DNA from 3 places in the Lacticaseibacillus rhamnosus genome. Region 1 is predicted to be linked to each of the others. Evidence: predicted binding sites of a transcription regulator. Region 1 holds the regulator's gene; each other region holds the start of a gene.

What was found. The regulator CtsR, encoded in region 1, represses protease genes until heat stress. The targets are predictions, from matches to a motif close to TTGGTCAAAAAAGGTCAAANA.
Region 2: a site for CtsR is predicted at 4,715-4,735, ahead of EL173_RS09285 (ATP-dependent Clp protease ATP-binding subunit). Genes of this name have one in related genera too.
Region 3: a site for CtsR is predicted at 3,286-3,306, ahead of clpB (ATP-dependent chaperone ClpB). Genes of this name have one in related genera too.

The regions. Positions count from the first base shown of each region.
Region 1 covers NZ_LR134331.1:2,556,997-2,562,799, forward strand. The annotation lists gene EL173_RS12845 (ATP-dependent Clp protease ATP-binding subunit) at 1-2,083, opposite strand, end outside; gene EL173_RS12850 (CtsR family transcriptional regulator) at 2,123-2,590, opposite strand; tRNA gene EL173_RS12855 (tRNA-Pro) at 2,829-2,902, opposite strand; tRNA gene EL173_RS12860 (tRNA-Gly) at 2,907-2,978, opposite strand; tRNA gene EL173_RS12865 (tRNA-Arg) at 3,029-3,102, opposite strand; tRNA gene EL173_RS12870 (tRNA-Leu) at 3,113-3,198, opposite strand; tRNA gene EL173_RS12875 (tRNA-Gly) at 3,210-3,281, opposite strand; tRNA gene EL173_RS12880 (tRNA-Leu) at 3,350-3,432, opposite strand; tRNA gene EL173_RS12885 (tRNA-Lys) at 3,448-3,520, opposite strand; tRNA gene EL173_RS12890 (tRNA-Val) at 3,523-3,595, opposite strand; rRNA gene rrf (5S ribosomal RNA) at 3,604-3,720, opposite strand; rRNA gene EL173_RS12900 (23S ribosomal RNA) at 3,831-5,803, opposite strand, start outside.
Region 2 covers NZ_LR134331.1:1,818,351-1,824,153, reverse strand. The annotation lists gene EL173_RS09295 (peptide chain release factor 3) at 57-1,631, shown strand; gene EL173_RS09290 (DUF1827 family protein) at 1,798-2,091, opposite strand; gene EL173_RS09285 (ATP-dependent Clp protease ATP-binding subunit) at 2,438-4,666, opposite strand; gene EL173_RS09280 (hypothetical protein) at 4,886-5,077, shown strand; gene EL173_RS09275 (phosphocarrier protein HPr) at 5,222-5,488, shown strand; gene ptsP (phosphoenolpyruvate--protein phosphotransferase) at 5,488-5,803, shown strand, end outside.
Region 3 covers NZ_LR134331.1:1,369,305-1,375,107, forward strand. The annotation lists gene EL173_RS07100 (acyltransferase family protein) at 1-765, shown strand, start outside; gene rnz (ribonuclease Z) at 980-1,939, shown strand; gene EL173_RS07110 (SDR family NAD(P)-dependent oxidoreductase) at 2,117-2,902, shown strand; gene EL173_RS07115 (LapA family protein) at 2,916-3,242, shown strand; gene clpB (ATP-dependent chaperone ClpB) at 3,356-5,803, shown strand, end outside.

The DNA.
Region 1 (5,803 bases):
CATTGAAGTCGGCTGTTGGATCTTTTGCACCAAATCCAACTGTCTTATCATCGCGAATGGCAGTTGCTCCGATATTGCTGGTCATAATCAAAATGGTATTCCGAAAATCGACCCGCCGACCCTTAGCATCGGTTAAATAGCCATCATCCAAGACTTGTAACAAAATGTTGAAGACATCAGGATGCGCCTTTTCAACTTCATCGAGTAAAACGACCGAATATGGCTTGTTGCGAACCTTTTCCGTCAATTGACCGCCTTCGTCATAACCGACATAGCCTGGCGCTGCGCCGATTAACCGGCTCGTACTGAATTTCTCCATATACTCGGACATATCGACCCGAATCATGGCGTCCTCGGAACCAAACATCGCTTCTGCCAACGCTTTAGCTAATTCGGTTTTGCCGACGCCGGTTGGTCCCAAGAACATGAAGGAGCCAATCGGTCTGGTCGGATCCTTCAACCCGGAACGAGCACGCCGAATTGCCCGTGCAACTGCTGAAACGGCTTCATCCTGGCCAACAACTCGCTGATGCAGAATCTTCTCGAGATTAACCAACCGTTCAGATTCCTTTTTCTGCAGTTGCGTGACCGGCACGCCGGTCCATTGCGATACAACTTCGGCAACGTCTGCGCCCGTGACCTTGATATCGGTACGAACACCACTTTCATTCACCGGTTCAGGCGTATCGGCAAGTTTAGCCTTGACGCCCGCTTCTTTAGTCCGGATTGTAGCAGCCGTTTCGAAGTCTTGATGATCAATTGCATCTTCTTTGTCGGCAACCAGTTTAGCTAATTCATCCTGAAGTTTATCAGCTTTGGTCTCCACGTTAGCTTTATCAAGGCGAACTTTAGCCGCACTTTCATCGACCAAGTCAATAGCCTTATCCGGAAGAAAACGCGTTGTAATGTAACGTGACGACAACACAACCGCTTCATGCAGCGCTTCATCGGTAATCGTAACGCCATGGTGTGCTTCGTAACGCGGACGCAAACCTTTCAGAATCTGTTCGGCTTCTTCCTCAGTCGGTTCGTCAACTTGAATTGTTGCAAACCGCCGCTCCAAGGCCGCATCTTTTTCAATGTACTTTTGATATTCATCTAAAGTCGTGGCGCCGATTAGCTGAAGCTCGCCACGTGCCAATGCCGGTTTCAGGATATTTGAAGCGTCAATTGCCCCTTCAGCACCGCCAGCACCGATCAATGTGTGCAATTCATCGATGAATAAAATGACATTGCCATCTTTATAAATCTCATCAATAATTTTCTTCAGCCGATCTTCAAACTCACCACGATACTTAGTGCCTGCAACCAACGAACCCATGTCAAGCATCATCAAGCGTTTGTTCAGCATATCATCCGGCACTTTTCCAGCCACAATTTTTTCAGCGAAGCCTTCTGCAATGGCCGTTTTGCCGACACCGGGTTCACCAATCAAGACCGGGTTGTTCTTAGTGCGCCGAGCCAAGATTTGAATCAAGCGCCGAACTTCTTTGTCGCGACCAACCACCGGATCCATCCGATTTTCGCGCGCCATCTGGGTTAGATCACGGGCGAGGCCATCAAGCGTTGGTGTCCCCTGACCGTCTTGGCGAGCGCCGCCACGTGCCATTGGCCGCCGCTTTGCCGCCGTATCCGCAATGCCCATTTTCTTGAAGACCATCTGACGCGTCTTCGAGAGACTGAGCCCTAAGTTTTGTAAAATCCGCGCAGCTAAAATATCGTCTTCTCGCAATAGTCCCAGCAGAATATGCTCGGTGCCGATTTTTAACGCCCCTAAGCGTTTTGCTTCGTCCCCGGCAAATGCCAGAATTTCCTTGCCTTTTGGTGAGTATGGCAAATAACTATCGCTAGCTTGACTGGCGGCATCAACAGTTCCATATCCTGTGAAGCGCTCGATCTCGTCATGGACATCATTTTCTGTGACCCCTAACTGACGCAGCGTCTTACCAGCGATACCATCCTTTTCCATAACCAAAGCCATAAGCAAGTGTTCCGTGCCAACAGCATGATGATGGAAGTACTTCGCTTGTTCCTGGGCTAAAAGCAACACATTTTTAGCACTAGGGGTAAATAAGTTGTCCATAAGCACGCTCCTTTTTTAAAAAGCCAATTATAAACTGTTTTATCTTTCATACCGCAAACGATCCAAAAATGCAAGAAACAAACGCGATCGTAAGTGTTCTTCTGTTTCTTGATCAAGAATTCCCAAAGTCTCATGATTGATCACGGCTAGCATTAAATTGCCGGACTGTTGGGAAATAAGCCCATTATCAAACAGTTCCTGCAGCAAATCCCGTGCATCGCGTAACCGCAAGCGACTAGGAATGTGCTGGCGCATGATTTGAATGAGATCCTGATCATCTGTCAATTTGACCTTCACGATCCGAATGTAGCCACCGCCGCCACGCTTACTTTCAACAATGTACCCACGTGCCGGTGTAAAACGCGTCTTGATAACATAATTAATTTGCGAAGGAACACAATTAAAGCGCCGTGCAATTTCCGCTCGCCGAATCTCAACAGCCGCTTCCTGTGCCAGTATCGTTTTTAAGTATGTCTCAATAATATCCGAAATATTTTCGCGCTGCATGCCATTCAATCCTTTTTGACTTTGACCAATCTTGACTATTACACATTATACTGGCATCAATGTATTTATACAAATATATGCTTTGAGGTAAACGAAAACAGTACCGGTTAGAATTCAGAATGTGAGTGGCTGTACACGTTATAGGCGCTGAGTTTACGGTCACCTACACGCAGGCAGCCACCATGACCAATGTTTTTTGGAGAACGAAAAAAGGACCACGATTGTCGTGATCCAAGAATCGGGAAGACAAGATTCGAACTTGCGACCCCTACGTCCCGAACGTAGTGCTCTACCAAGCTGAGCTACTTCCCGGTAAAGCGGAAGACGGGATTCGAACCCGCGACCCCCACCATGGCAAGGTGATGTTCTACCACTGAACTACTTCCGCATACCGAATATGAAATTTGATCAGCGCCACAGCTTCATAGCGACCAATGATGCACCCAGTAGGAGTCGAACCTACAACCTTCTGATTCGTAGTCAGACACTCTATCCAATTGCGCTATGGGTGCTTCAACAAAATGCCGAGGACCGGGATCGAACCGGTACGGTCATCACTGACCGCAGGATTTTAAGTCCTGTGCGTCTGCCAATTCCGCCACCCCGGCATAAAGTGAAAAGCGGAAGACGGGATTCGAACCCGCGACCCCCACCATGGCAAGGTGATGTTCTACCACTGAACTACTTCCGCATATCAAAGCTATTCAATTGTGACCGAGGAGCAGCCTTTAGAGCCCGAGCAAATCATGTAAGATACAATGCGGGTGAAGGGACTCGAACCCCCACGGTCAAAAACCACTAGAACCTAAATCTAGCGCGTCTGCCAGTTCCGCCACACCCGCAAAAGGTGGGTTAAATGAGCCGTGACAGGCTCGAACTGTCGACCCACTGATTAAAAGTCAGTTGCTCTACCAACTGAGCTAACGGCTCAATGGAGGATACAGGGCTCGAACCTGTGACCCTCTGCTTGTAAGGCAGACGCTCTCCCAACTGAGCTAATCCTCCATATGTAAGCGTGGCAGCTTCCTACCCTCGCAGGCAGTCTCCCACCAACTACTCTCGGCGTGAAGAAGCTTAACTTCTGTGTTCGGCATGGGAACAGGTGTATCCTTCTTGCTATCGCCACCACACTTATGAGAACTTTGCGCTCTCAAAACTGGCTATCATTGTTGTTGTTTTTACCGGAACTTAACGTATTTCATCGAAACGCGCGCTGGCGTTACGCCAGTTTGCGCTTTACTTGGTTAAGTCCTCGACCGATTAGTACTGGTCCGCTCCATGCATCGCTGCACTTCCACTTCCAGCCTATCTACCTGATCATCTTTCAGGGGTCTTACTTCCATATAGGAATGGGAAATCTCATCTCGAGGGGGGCTTCACACTTAGATGCTTTCAGCGTTTATCCCTTCCGTTCATAGCTACCCAGCGATGCGCCTGGCGGCACAACTGGTACACCAGCGGAACGTCCATCCCGGTCCTCTCGTACTAAGGACAGCTCCTCTCAAATTTCCTGCGCCCGCGACGGATAGGGACCGAACTGTCTCACGACGTTCTGAACCCAGCTCGCGTACCGCTTTAATGGGCGAACAGCCCAACCCTTGGGACCGACTACAGCCCCAGGATGCGATGAGCCGACATCGAGGTGCCAAACCTCCCCGTCGATGTGGACTCTTGGGGGAGATAAGCCTGTTATCCCCAGGGTAGCTTTTATCCGTTGAGCGATGGCCCTTCCATACGGAACCACCGGATCACTAAGCCCGACTTTCGTCCCTGCTCGACTTGTCAGTCTCGCAGTCAAGCTCCCTTCTACCTTTACACTCTGCGAATGATTTCCAACCATTCTGAGGGAACCTTTGGGCGCCTCCGTTACATTTTAGGAGGCGACCGCCCCAGTCAAACTGCCTACCTGACACTGTCTCCCGCCACGATTAGTGGCGCGGGTTAGAGTGTTCATACAGCTAGGGTAGTATCCCACCAATGCCTCCATCGAAACTAGCGTTCCGATCTCTACGGCTCCTACCTATCCTGTACAAGCGGTACCAACACTCAATATCAAGCTACAGTAAAGCTCCATGGGGTCTTTCCGTCCTGTCGCGGGTAACCCGCATCTTCACGGGTACTATAATTTCACCGAGTCTCTCGTTGAGACAGTGCCCAAATCATTACGCCTTTCGTGCGGGTCGGAACTTACCCGACAAGGAATTTCGCTACCTTAGGACCGTTATAGTTACGGCCGCCGTTTACTGGGGCTTCAATTCTGGGCTTCGCTTGCGCTAACTCATCCTCTTAACCTTCCAGCACCGGGCAGGCGTCAGCCCCTATACATCATCTTACGATTTAGCAGAGACCTGTGTTTTTGATAAACAGTTGTTTGGGCCTATTCACTGCGGCTGACCTTGCGGTCAGCACCCCTTCTTCCGAAGTTACGGGGTCATTTTGCCGAGTTCCTTAACGAGAGTTCGCTCGCTCACCTGAGGATACTCTCCTCGACTACCTGTGTCGGTTTGCGGTACGGGTAGTTTATTTCTCACTAGAAGCTTTTCTTGGCAGTGTGACATCAGGAACTTCGCTACTTTAATTTCGCTCCCCATCACAGCTTGTCCTTAAGGCGGCAAGCATTTCACTCGCTACCGGACTTACTGCTTGGACGCACTTTTCCAGCCGTGCGCTTTCCTTAGCCTCCTGCGTCCCTCCATCGCTTAAACAAAATAAACTAGTGCAGGAATCTCAACCTGCTTGTCATCGACTACGCCTTGCGGCCTCGCCTTAGATCCCGACTAACCCTGGGAGGACGAGCCTTCCCCAGGAAACCTTAGTCATACGGTGGATCAGATTCTCACTGATCTTTCGCTACTCATGCCGGCATTCTCACTTCTAAGCGCTCCAGCCGTCCTCACGATCGACCTTCAACGCCCTTAGAACGCTCTCCTACCGCGCACCCTGACGGGTGCACCCACAGTTTCGGTATTATGCTTAGCCCCGGTATATTTTCGGCGCAGTGCCACTCGACTAGTGAGCTATTACGCACTCTTTAAATGGTGGCTGCTTCTGAGCCAACATCCTAGTTGTCTGTGCAACGCCACATCCTTTTCCACTTAGCATAAATTTAGGGACCTTAACTGGTGATCTGGGCTGTTCCCCTTTCGACAATGGACCTTATCGCTCACTGTCTGACTCCCGGAGTAAGATCAATGGTATTCGGAGTTTATCTGA
Region 2 (5,803 bases), 740 kb from region 1:
CTGAGAGTTAAAAGTATGTTGGCAGTCGTAGTGTTATTTTTGGAAGGAAACAGATTATGAAACCACAAGAACGAGCACAAGAAGTAGCAAAACGGCGAACGTTTGCGATTATCTCACATCCGGATGCCGGGAAAACCACCATTACGGAACAGCTGTTGTTATTTGGCGGTGTCATCCGCCAAGCCGGTACCGTTAAAGGACGGAAATCCGGTCATTTTGCCAAATCTGACTGGATGGAAATTGAAAAGAAACGTGGGATTTCCGTCACCAGTTCCGTCATGCAGTTTAATTATCAAGGTAAGCGCATCAATATTTTGGATACGCCGGGGCATGAGGATTTCTCTGAAGATACGTATCGAACGCTGATGGCAGTTGACGCGGCAGTGATGGTGATTGATTCTGCTAAAGGGATTGAAGCACAAACGAAAAAACTGTTTAAGGTTGTCAAACAGCGCGGCATTCCAATTTTTACCTTCATGAACAAGCTGGATCGTGATGGCCGCGAACCTTTGGACTTAATTGCCGAGCTAGAAGACTTGCTCGGAATCGAAGGGTATGCGATGAACTGGCCGATCGGTATGGGTAAAGGGTTAAAAGGATTATATGATCGCGTCAATAATCGGATTGAATTGTACCGACAGGAAGGTGCCGATCGCTTTTTGCCGCTTAACGACAGAGGCGAACTGGATGCCAGCGAGCCTTTGACCCAAGATTCGATTTATACGCAGACGCTGGATGATATTGAGTTGCTCAACGATGCCGGCAATCAGTTTAATCTCAAGAAGATCATGGCTGGCGATCAAACACCTGTCTTCTTTGGTTCCGCGTTAACCAATTTCGGTGTCGAAACCTTTTTAAATAGCTTTGTTAAGTACGCGCCTGAGCCAGGGCCAAAGAAAACTGCTCAAGGTGGCGAAATCAAACCGACTGATCCGGAATTCTCGGCATTTGTTTTTAAGATTCAGGCGAACATGAACCCGGCTCATCGCGATCGCATTGCATTCGTGCGGATTGTCTCTGGTGAATTTGACCGGGGGATGGACGTTATCTTGCATCGCACAGGTAAAACTATGCGGCTAAATAATTCGACTGAGTTTATGGCCGACAGCCGCGAAACGGTTTCTACAGCGGTAGCAGGGGACATTGTTGGTTTGTATGATACCGGTAATTTTCAAATTGGCGACACCATTTACCAAGGGAAAACGCCGATTCAGTTTGAGAAGTTGCCGCAGTTTACGCCGGAACTGTTTATGCGTGTAACCCCGAAGAATGTGATGAAACAAAAGTCGTTCCACAAAGGTATGCAACAACTGGTTCAAGAAGGTGCTGTCCAATTGTATAAGACTTATCACACCAATGAATACATTTTGGGGGCTGTCGGCCAGTTGCAATTTGAAGTTTTCCAATTTCGGATGCTGCATGAATATCATTCTGAAGTGGTCATGACGCCAATTGGCTCCCGCATTGCTCGCTGGATTGACCCTGAGCAAATGGACGAAAAGATGAGTAGTTCCCGTAACCTGCTTGTTGAAGACGTTCACGGCGATCCGCTATTCTTATTTGAAAATCAATATGCAGAGCGCTGGTTTGCTGACAAGTATCCGGATGTCAAGTTAACGGCGAAACTATAATCAAAAGCAGGCATCAAAAAAGCGGCCATTTACGGTCGCTTTTTTGATGCCTGTGCTTCCGGACTGACCGGCCAACAGGACTTGGAGTACTAGTAAGTGAAAATCTTATCGGTATGAGGATCAACAGCCGACCTCACCTAAAAAGTTATCTGATAATGACAGCGGCTTATTCTGCCTGGCGCTCAAGCTTGGGAACCGTGACCTCTGCTAGGTGGTGTCCCATAATTGGCGTTACATCACCGATTGATTTCTTTAGCAAGCGATCTAACGTGAAGGCAATTTCTTCACGCTGGATGTTGCGGCGTTCATTGGTGAATAATAGCTCAATATGCGAAGGGGCCTCTGTATAAACAACTGTGGTTTGACCGAGTGAAAAGACTTTGACGAGTCGGGCATCGGTACCGCTCAGCTGCTGGTTTACCAAATTTCTGAAGCTGTTGGTTACGTTAATTAATCGCATGGTCATGCCCTCCATTTCTCTCCCTACTGGTTTTATTATAAAACAGTTTAAGAAAAAATAATATTATTGACATCGTGATGACTGGACGGAATGGATACAACTACGCTCGTTGAGGTCCACTAACTTTAGCTTTCTAGGCGTATATTCAGTAAGCAAAAGCGCTGATCGCTGCTGCACTGACAAGAAAAGAGCGTGAACTTTTTATTTTGATAGTTGATCCTGGAAGCTGCGGAATAAAAAAACCGGTTCAAGCAATTTATGCTTGAACCGATTTAGTGCGAGCCTCATTTACGACCACGATAACCAATTGGTCGCACTGAGAACGTTTCAATCTTCAACAATCGGATTATTTCTTGGCTGTTTTTGAAGAGGCTTCTGCCTTGGCTGGTTCGCCAACTGTGATTTCTCCGTTGCTGATCCTTGCTTCAAGTTCCTTGGCATTAGGATGGTCGAGGTAAAAGTCAGCCACACGGTCTTCAATCTGTTCCTGGATAACCCGACGCAATGGCCGTGCCCCCATGGATGGATTGTAACCCAGAGTGACAAGCTTTTCCTTGACGGGATCGGTGACATGAATCGTTAATCCCTGACTCTTGAGATTGTTGTTAGTGTCATTAATCATCAGTGACACAATCTTCAATAGGTCGTCTTTAGAAAGCGGCTTGAATTCAACAATGTCATCAAAGCGATTCAGGAATTCTGGTTTGAAGTAGTTACCCAGCTGATCCAGCACACTGTGGGTTTTACCGCTTAACGTTGCACCAAAGCCTACGTTAGCTTCCGCATCAGTTGATCCGGCGTTAGAAGTCATGATGATGATAGTATCTTTGAAGGAAACAGTTCGACCTTGTGAATCGGTTAGGCGGCCGTCATCCAGAATCTGCAGGAACATGTTCATGACATCCGGGTGGGCTTTTTCGATTTCATCAAGCAGAATCAAACTGTATGGATTGCGCCGAACTTTTTCAGTTAGCTGGCCGGCTTCTTCATAGCCGACATAGCCTGGCGGTGACCCGATGAGCTTAGAGACGCTGAACTTCTCCATGTATTCCGACATATCAAACCGAATCATGGCATCTTCAGAACCGAATAGTTCTTTCGCGAGCTGTTTTGCCAGTTCCGTTTTGCCGACACCGGTTGGTCCGACAAAGAGGAATGAGCCAATTGGTCGCCCGGTCTTATTGAAGCCGATGCGATTGCGCCGAATTGCTCGAGCAACTTTATCAACTGCTTCATTTTGACCAATGACGTGTTGCTCAAGGTCACTGGCGAGATTCTTCAGTTGCGCCTGTTCCTGAGCTTTGAGTTCACCGACTGGAATGTTTGTCTTTTCTTCAACAATTTTTTCCATGTCTTTTTCGGTAACTGTTGGGATTTCATTATCTGGCAGGTTGGATTGCTTTTTGGCCATGTCTTCTAACTTGGTGACCTGATCACGATAGAAGGCGGCTTTTTCATAGTCTTCCTGCTTGAGTGCGGCTTGCTTTTGCTTTTCGGCATCAGCAATCTTAGCTTTAATGGTCTCAGGATCCACGGTTGCAATTGTCAGGTTCTTGCGTGAACCGGCTTCGTCTAACAAGTCAATGGCTTTATCAGGGAGGAAGCGATCCTGAATGTAACGATTGCTGAGGGTTGCCGCAGCTTCAATCGCACCTTCCGTGTATTTCACATGGTGGAAGTCTTGATAGCGCGGTTGCAGACCCTTCAGAATTTTAATGGTTTCATCAACGCTAGGCTCTTCAACCATCACTGGCTGAAGGCGCCGAGCAAGGGCAGAATCTTTTTCAATCTGACGGTATTCGTTGCTGGTCGTTGCCCCGACTAGTTGTAATTCGCCACGAGCCAATGCGGGTTTCAAGACGTTGCCGGCGTCCATCCCGCCTTCAGCATTACCGGCACCCACAATTTCGTGGATTTCATCAATAAATAGGATAATATTCTTATTTTGCTTCAGTTCGTCAATCAGTTGTTGCATGCGCTGCTCGAATTGACCGCGAATGCCTGTGCCTTGAACGAGTGAAACGACATCAAGGCGAATTACATGGCGATCCTGCAACTTGGCTGGAACGTCACCATTAGCAATCTTTAAGGCCAGTCCCTCAACAACCGCGGTTTTGCCGACCCCGGCTTCACCGATTAAAACTGGATTATTCTTGGTCCGGCGATTCAGAATTTCAATCACGCGTGAAATTTCCTTATCACGACCGATGACTGGATCAATTTGACCTTTGCGTGCCTGTTCAGTGAGATCAACACCAAACTGACCTAACAAGCCTTTACCGCCGTTGCCATTGCGGCCATTGTTGCCGTTGCCGCCGCGTCCTGCCTGGGTAGGCGGAACCTGTGCGTTTGGCTGTTGCGGTTGATCCATTCCCTGATTCATCGCACGGAAAATATCATCTAAGCTTCCAAACCCAAATGGATCGGATGCGTTGGTTGGATTCATATTTCCTCCTGCTTGTTTCTTGAGTAATTGATAACAGTTCTGGCAAAGATTGATTTCTTGCCGAGTACCATTAACAACGGTTGAAAGATGAATAGTGGCTGGATTCTTATGACAGTTTTCACATAACATTTTGTCACAACCTTCCTGTCTAATTAGGTGCCACATAACGGTCAAAAAGGTTTGACCTTTCTTGACCTATGGCAATAGTATACACCCTCATTACCAGAATGCAAGCACTCTAACCGCAAGAGTGCTAAAAAGATGCAAAAATTTCAGTGATATCAGGCCTTAGCGCTTTTTCAATGCCTACTTTTATGCTACCCTTATGAAGTGAGGTGAGGCAAATAGATGACTCAGGATTATGTCGCTTTAATGGATGAGTTAAAGACTGGTCAGCGTGACAAGATCACGGTGACGCCGGAAACGTTTATGGCGTTTCGGTCGGCATGGACAAACTATCCCGATCGTGAAGAGATTGTGGGGATGGCCAAACGCGATGGTGTCATCGAGTACCATTACCGGTCGGTCGATTCCCGCTAAGTAAGTGCCAAATCTCATGTGGCGCTTGTGATAGGCTGAAAAAAATGGTAAGGTTTACATGAATTGTTTTGGGTACGAGTACGCACACAAACTATTCGGAAAAACACTAGAAAAATCTAGTTAATACGAAGGAGCAGATCAGTCATGGAAAAACGCGAATTTAACATTATTGCAGAAACCGGGATTCACGCACGTCCGGCAACCTTGTTGGTACAAGCAGCTAGCAAGTTCAACTCAGATATCAACTTGGAATATAAAGGTAAGAGCGTTAACTTGAAGTCCATCATGGGTGTTATGAGTTTGGGCGTTGGTCAAGGTGCCGATGTTACAATCTCTGCTGAAGGCGCTGACGAAGCCGATGCAATCGCTGCAATTACGGACACAATGAAAAAGGAAGGCTTGGCTGAATAATGGCTGAACATTTGAAGGGAATCGCTGCTAGTGATGGGATCGCCACAGCGAAGGCCTATTTACTGGTTCAACCTGATTTATCATTTGACAAAAAGACGGTTGATGATCCTTCAAAGGAGATCGACCGGCTAAAGCAGGCACTTGATCAAAGTAATGATGAGTTAAAGGTTATTCGAGCAAAGGCCGCTGAATCGCTTGGCGAAGAAGAGGCACAAGTTTTTGATGCCCATATGATGATTTTGGCTGATCCTGACTTTACGGGTCAGATCGAGTCCAAGATCAAAGATGAAAAAGTCAATGCTGAACAGGCATTGA
Region 3 (5,803 bases), 1.2 Mb from region 1:
AGCGTTGGCCTCGCTAAGGCACCTTCAGCCAAGGCGGTGGGTGATAATTCACCTCTGGCAAAGCAGTTGAAGCGACACAGTGAGTCGGCTAAAGAAAAGGCTAAACGTCTGGAAGCAATGCGCTCCAGTCTGTCAGAGCAGAAAAAAGCGGATAAAAATAAGGCCGATGAGTCGTCAAGTTCGCGCGCGCAACAATCCAGATACGCTTCGCAGGCCAAAACAAAGCCGGTGAATCAGGACTATGAACGTTATGGGCTAACCCAAATTCAACTTCAGCAAGCTCAGGATGTTACCTTCACGGCAGTCGGTGACTCAGTTATGCTTGACGGTGAGCCGGGACTTCAACAGCTTTTCCCAAAAGCGGTGATTGATGCCGCGGTTTCCCGACAAATGATTAATAGCATTGACTTGGTGCGCAGTTATGCTGAAAAAGGTGTGTTGGCGAATATTGTTGTGATCGGTCTTGGTACCAATGGACCGTTTTCGGACGATCAATTAGCCCAAATGATGCAAGCCATCGGACCTGATCGTCAGGTTTTCTGGATTAATGTTCGCGTACCGACCCGCGCATGGCAAAATGATGTCAATAGCAAATTAGATGCTGCCCAAAAGCAGTACAAAAATCTGACGGTTATTGACTGGTTCCATAAATCCGATGGTCATCCTGACTGGTTCTACAATGATATGGTGCATATGAATCCAACCGGCAATCCTGAGTATGCGGCGTTTGTTGCCAAAACTATTTTGGAAAAGATTGATGAATAGCCGTTTTTATGACGTTCTTTAGTGAACGGTCATTGTTCAGTTAAATCGAGCCTAGAGGTCATGCCATTCTCTAAGCTCGATTTTTTATAATATTGGCGACTCGGTTTAGAAAAAATAGACGGCGTGAAAGTCTATGACAGCAATGATTCCGGGATAATCGCAGAGAACTTGTGGTAGACTACAAAGTGAAGTTTGACAGAATAGGAAGTATGGTATGGAAATTCAATTTTTGGGGACAGGCGCAGGTTCACCTTCCAAAGTCCGCAATGTTAGCAGTTTGGCGCTCAAGCTGCTTGATGAGCGCAATGAGGTTTGGTTGTTTGATGTGGGCGAAGGAACTCAGCATCAAATCTTACAGACCACGATCAAACCGAGGAAAATTGCCAAAGTATTTATTACCCATTTGCATGGTGATCATATTTTTGGCTTACCGGGCTTTTTAGCTAGTCGGGCAAATCAAGGCGGCACTGAACCGTTAACGATTTATGGACCTCCGGGGATTGAGGACTTTGTTAAGACAAGTTTGAAGGTTTCTCAGAGTCATTTGAGTTATGCAATTAAATTTGTGTTGTTACGACATCCAGGCGTGATTTTTGACGATCAGACCTTCAAAGTCAGTTTTGATCGACTTGATCATCGGATTACCAGTTTTGGATTTCGGGTTGAAGAAAAACCACACCCGGGCGAGTTACTGATTGATAAGGTCCGTGCCGCCAAGATTCCGGCTGGACCGGTTTATGCTTCGTTGAAAGCAGGCAAAACCGTCACATTGCCGGATGGTCGGACTTTTGATGGTCATGACTTCATCGGATCAGCACAACCGGGTCGGACAGTGGCCATTTTTGGCGATACGCGTATGTGTCGTCGGGCCTTACCATTAGCAGCCGGGGCAGATGTCTTGGTTCATGAAAGTACGTTTGGTCCGGATGAAAGTCAACTGGCCAAGCAGTATTATCACAGTACGAATCTTCAGGCAGCCGAGTTGGCGAAACGAGCTGGCGTTGGTCGGCTGTTGTTAAATCATATTTCAGCACGCTATCTTGGCCCTAGTGTGGCAATGTTAGAAAAAAGTGCACGGCATATTTTCCCGCAAACGCATGTTGTCAGAGATTTGGAGGAAATTAACATTCCATTTGCAAGTCCGCAACTGCAACCGACTGTTTCCGCTAAATGACGATTCCGGTTTGATGAGACATCAGGCAAGCGTTGTTGAAGATTACGGGAAATTTAGGCAATACACCGAGTTGAAATGCGAAAACTGGCGCAGAAGTATAGGGACGCGTCACGACTCCTTACTTTTTGACGATTATCGGTACCAGTTCACACTCACACGTGCTCAGGAGGGAACTTTATGGTGAAAAAACATCTGACCGTTGTCATTTCTGGCGGATCGGCTGGCTTGGGAAAGGCGATCGGACTCGAGGCGGCGAAAAATGGTGCGACGGTTGTATTTTTGGCGCGGCGCCGGGATAAATTACGTCAGGCTCAGGCTGAAGCAACGGCGCTTTCCGGACATCCGGCTTATGCTTTTCCAGTAGATGTGGGTGATCCGGTGGCAATTGAAGCGGCGGTTGATCAAATTCACGAAACGGTTGGACCGGTTGATGTTTTGGTTAATGCAGCCGGTTTTGGTCACTTTGAAAATGCCTTTGACACGGATATGCGGTTAGTCGAACGGATGTTTCGGGTTAATGTTTTAGGTGTTATGTATCTGACCAAACTGTTGGGTCGTGATATGGCAATACGCGGTCAGGGACAGATTATTAATGTTGCCTCAATGGCTGGTAAAATGGCTACCCCAAAATCAGCCATTTATTCAGCAACAAAATTTGCAGTGATCGGCTATAGCAACGGATTGCGGCTCGAACTTAAACCATTTGGCGTTCATGTCACGACGGTTAATCCCGGTCCGATTGCGACGGATTTTTTCAAGGCAGCCGGTGCTTTGGATTATCTCGCAACCGTTTCCTGGCTGGCATTGGATCCGGATCAACTTGCGCGCCGAATCGTTGGGACATTTGACCATCCGGTGCGGGAAATCAATGCACCGCGCGTGATGAGTCTTGGGGCTAAACTATATACATTATTTCCAGGTATCGGTGATTGGCTAGCCGGTGGTATGCTTAATAAAAAGTAAAGGGGTGGCTCACATGAAAAGTCAGCAACGTTTTATTATCGGACTGGTTCTTGCCTTAATCTTGATTATTTTTGCTTTACTGAACGGCCAAGGGGTGTCCGTTAACTTCTTCGGCATTCAGTTAGAGTGGCCGCTGATTGTGATTATCGCAGTATCCGTACTGATCGGCGCGGTGGTAACCTGGTTAATCTCCACCAGTGCCGTTGCGAGCGCTAAGAAGCAGATCAAAGAACTTCAACAGCGCGTAACGGAATTGACCAAGACAAACAAAAACGAAAAACCGGCGCCGAAACCGGTTCAGGCACCAAAAGAAACGCCTTCTGATACATCCAAAAACTAAACGAAACGACGCGGATATTTTGTTCGCGTTTTTTATTTAAAATAGTTTGACCTTAACTGACCAATATCGTAAAGTGAATTTGAAAACAATGAACAGTTATGGAGGCATGATGGATGAATCCAGATAATTTTACGCAAGCGGTGGCTGAAGCCTTGGGTGCTGCCCAACAAATTGCCCAAGTCCGCCACCATCAAGAAATCGATATTCCCCACGTCATGAAAAGTCTGGTGCAGCCCAATCAATTAGCTGAGCAGATTTATCGTGAAGCCGGCGTCAACATTCACGGGTTAAATGCCGCGATTGACGCTGCGATTGACGCAGAGCCGGTAATTGAAGGCGCAAGCGCATACGGCCAAAACATGTCGCAGAATCTGGCGCAGATGTTAAGTGATGCCGATACGATCAAAGATGAGTTTGGTGACACGTATGTTTCTACCGAGGCACTGTTACTGGCACTCTATGAGCAGCGTTACAACACGATTACCCGCTATTTATTGGATGATGCCAAAGTTGACGCCAAAAAGCTGCGGGCAGTCATTACCAAGATTCGCGGCGGCGAGAAAGTTACCAGTAAAAACGCTGAGGCTAATTATAAGAGTCTTGAAAAATACGGGACTGATCTGGTTAAAGAAGCACGCAGCGGCAAGATGGATCCCATTATCGGTCGCGATGAAGAAATCCGCGATGTGATTCGGATTTTAAGTCGCAAAACCAAGAATAACCCAGTTCTGATCGGAGAACCGGGTGTTGGTAAAACAGCGATTGTGGAGGGCTTGGCGCAGCGTATCGTTAAAAATGACGTGCCAGACAATCTAAAGAATAAAACGATTATTTCCCTCGACATGGGCAGTTTGGTTGCCGGTGCCAAGTATCGCGGTGAATTTGAAGAGCGTCTGAAAGCCGTTTTGAAAGAAGTCAAAAAGAGTGAAGGTCAAATCATTCTGTTCATTGACGAAATTCATAACATTGTCGGTGCTGGCAAAGCTGAGGGATCAATGGATGCCGGCAATTTGCTTAAACCGATGCTGGCACGTGGCGAGTTACATTTAATCGGTGCGACGACGCTGGACGAATATCGCGAAAATATTGAAAAAGATAAAGCATTAGAGCGCCGATTCCAACGGGTGCTGGTACAAGAGCCAACTGTGGAAGATACGATCAGTATTTTACGGGGTTTGAAGGAACGGTTTGAAATTTTTCACAAAGTGCGCATTCATGATTCGGCTTTGGTAGCAGCCGCGACATTATCCAATCGTTATATTACGGATCGGTTTTTACCGGATAAGGCGATTGATTTAGTCGATGAAGCCTGTGCCACGATTAATGTTGAAATGAACTCGCGCCCAACTGAACTGGACGTGGCGGAGCGTAAGCAGATGCAGCTTGAAATCGAGCAGCAGGCGTTAAAGAATGAAAGTGATCCCGCAAGTAAAAAGCGCCTGGAAAATGCAAACGCCGAATTAGCCAATTTAAAAGAAAAAACCAATAAACTCAAAGCACAGTGGGAAGCCGAGAAGAAGGATATTCGCCAACTTAACGAAAAGAAGTCGGCGATTGACAAAGCTAAGCATGAACTGGAAGATGCCCAAAGTCGGTATGATTTGGAAACGGCTGCGCGCTTGCAACACGGAACGATTCCACAACTTGAAAAAGAATTGCAGGCAATGGAGCACAGTGATCGGCCGCAGTCTTGGCTCGTTCAAGAAAGTGTCACGGCTAATGAGATTGCTGCTGTTATTTCACGAGAAACCGGTATTCCCGTGGCAAAACTGGTTGAAGGCGATCGTCAAAAATTGCTGCATCTTGCCGATAATCTGCATCAGCGTGTCATTGGTCAGGATGAAGCCGTCACGGCAGTTTCAGATGCGGTATTGCGTTCGCGCGCCGGACTGCAAGACCCAAGCCGACCATTAGGGAGTTTTCTTTTCCTTGGTCCGACCGGGGTGGGGAAGACCGAACTCGCAAAAGCGCTGGCCGAGGATCTGTTTGATTCTGAAAAACACATGGTTCGAATTGATATGTCCGAATATATGGAGAAGGCGAGTGTTTCACGGTTGGTCGGTGCGGCTCCGGGTTATGTCGGTTATGAACAAGGCGGTCAATTAACCGAAGCAGTTCGCCGCAATCCGTATACGATTGTCCTATTAGACGAAATCGAAAAAGCCAATCCGGATGTCTTCAACATTCTTTTGCAAGTGTTAGACGATGGGCGGTTAACGGACGGGCAAGGACGCACCGTTGACTTTAAGAACACGATCATCATTATGACCTCTAACCTCGGCTCTGAATATTTGCTGGATGGCGTGCAAAAAGACGGAACTGTCAGTCAGCAAGCTAAGGATCAGGTTCGTCAGTTGATCGGTAAAGCTTTTAAACCGGAATTTCTCAATCGCATTGACGATATCATCATGTTCCATCCACTTTCACTAGATGATGTTAAGAAGATTGCCGTTAAGGATCTGCATGAGCTGGGAACACGCTTGGCAGACCAGCAAATTAGTTTGGACATCACGCCAGAAGCTCAGACCTGGTTGGCGGATAAGGGCTATGACCCGGCATTT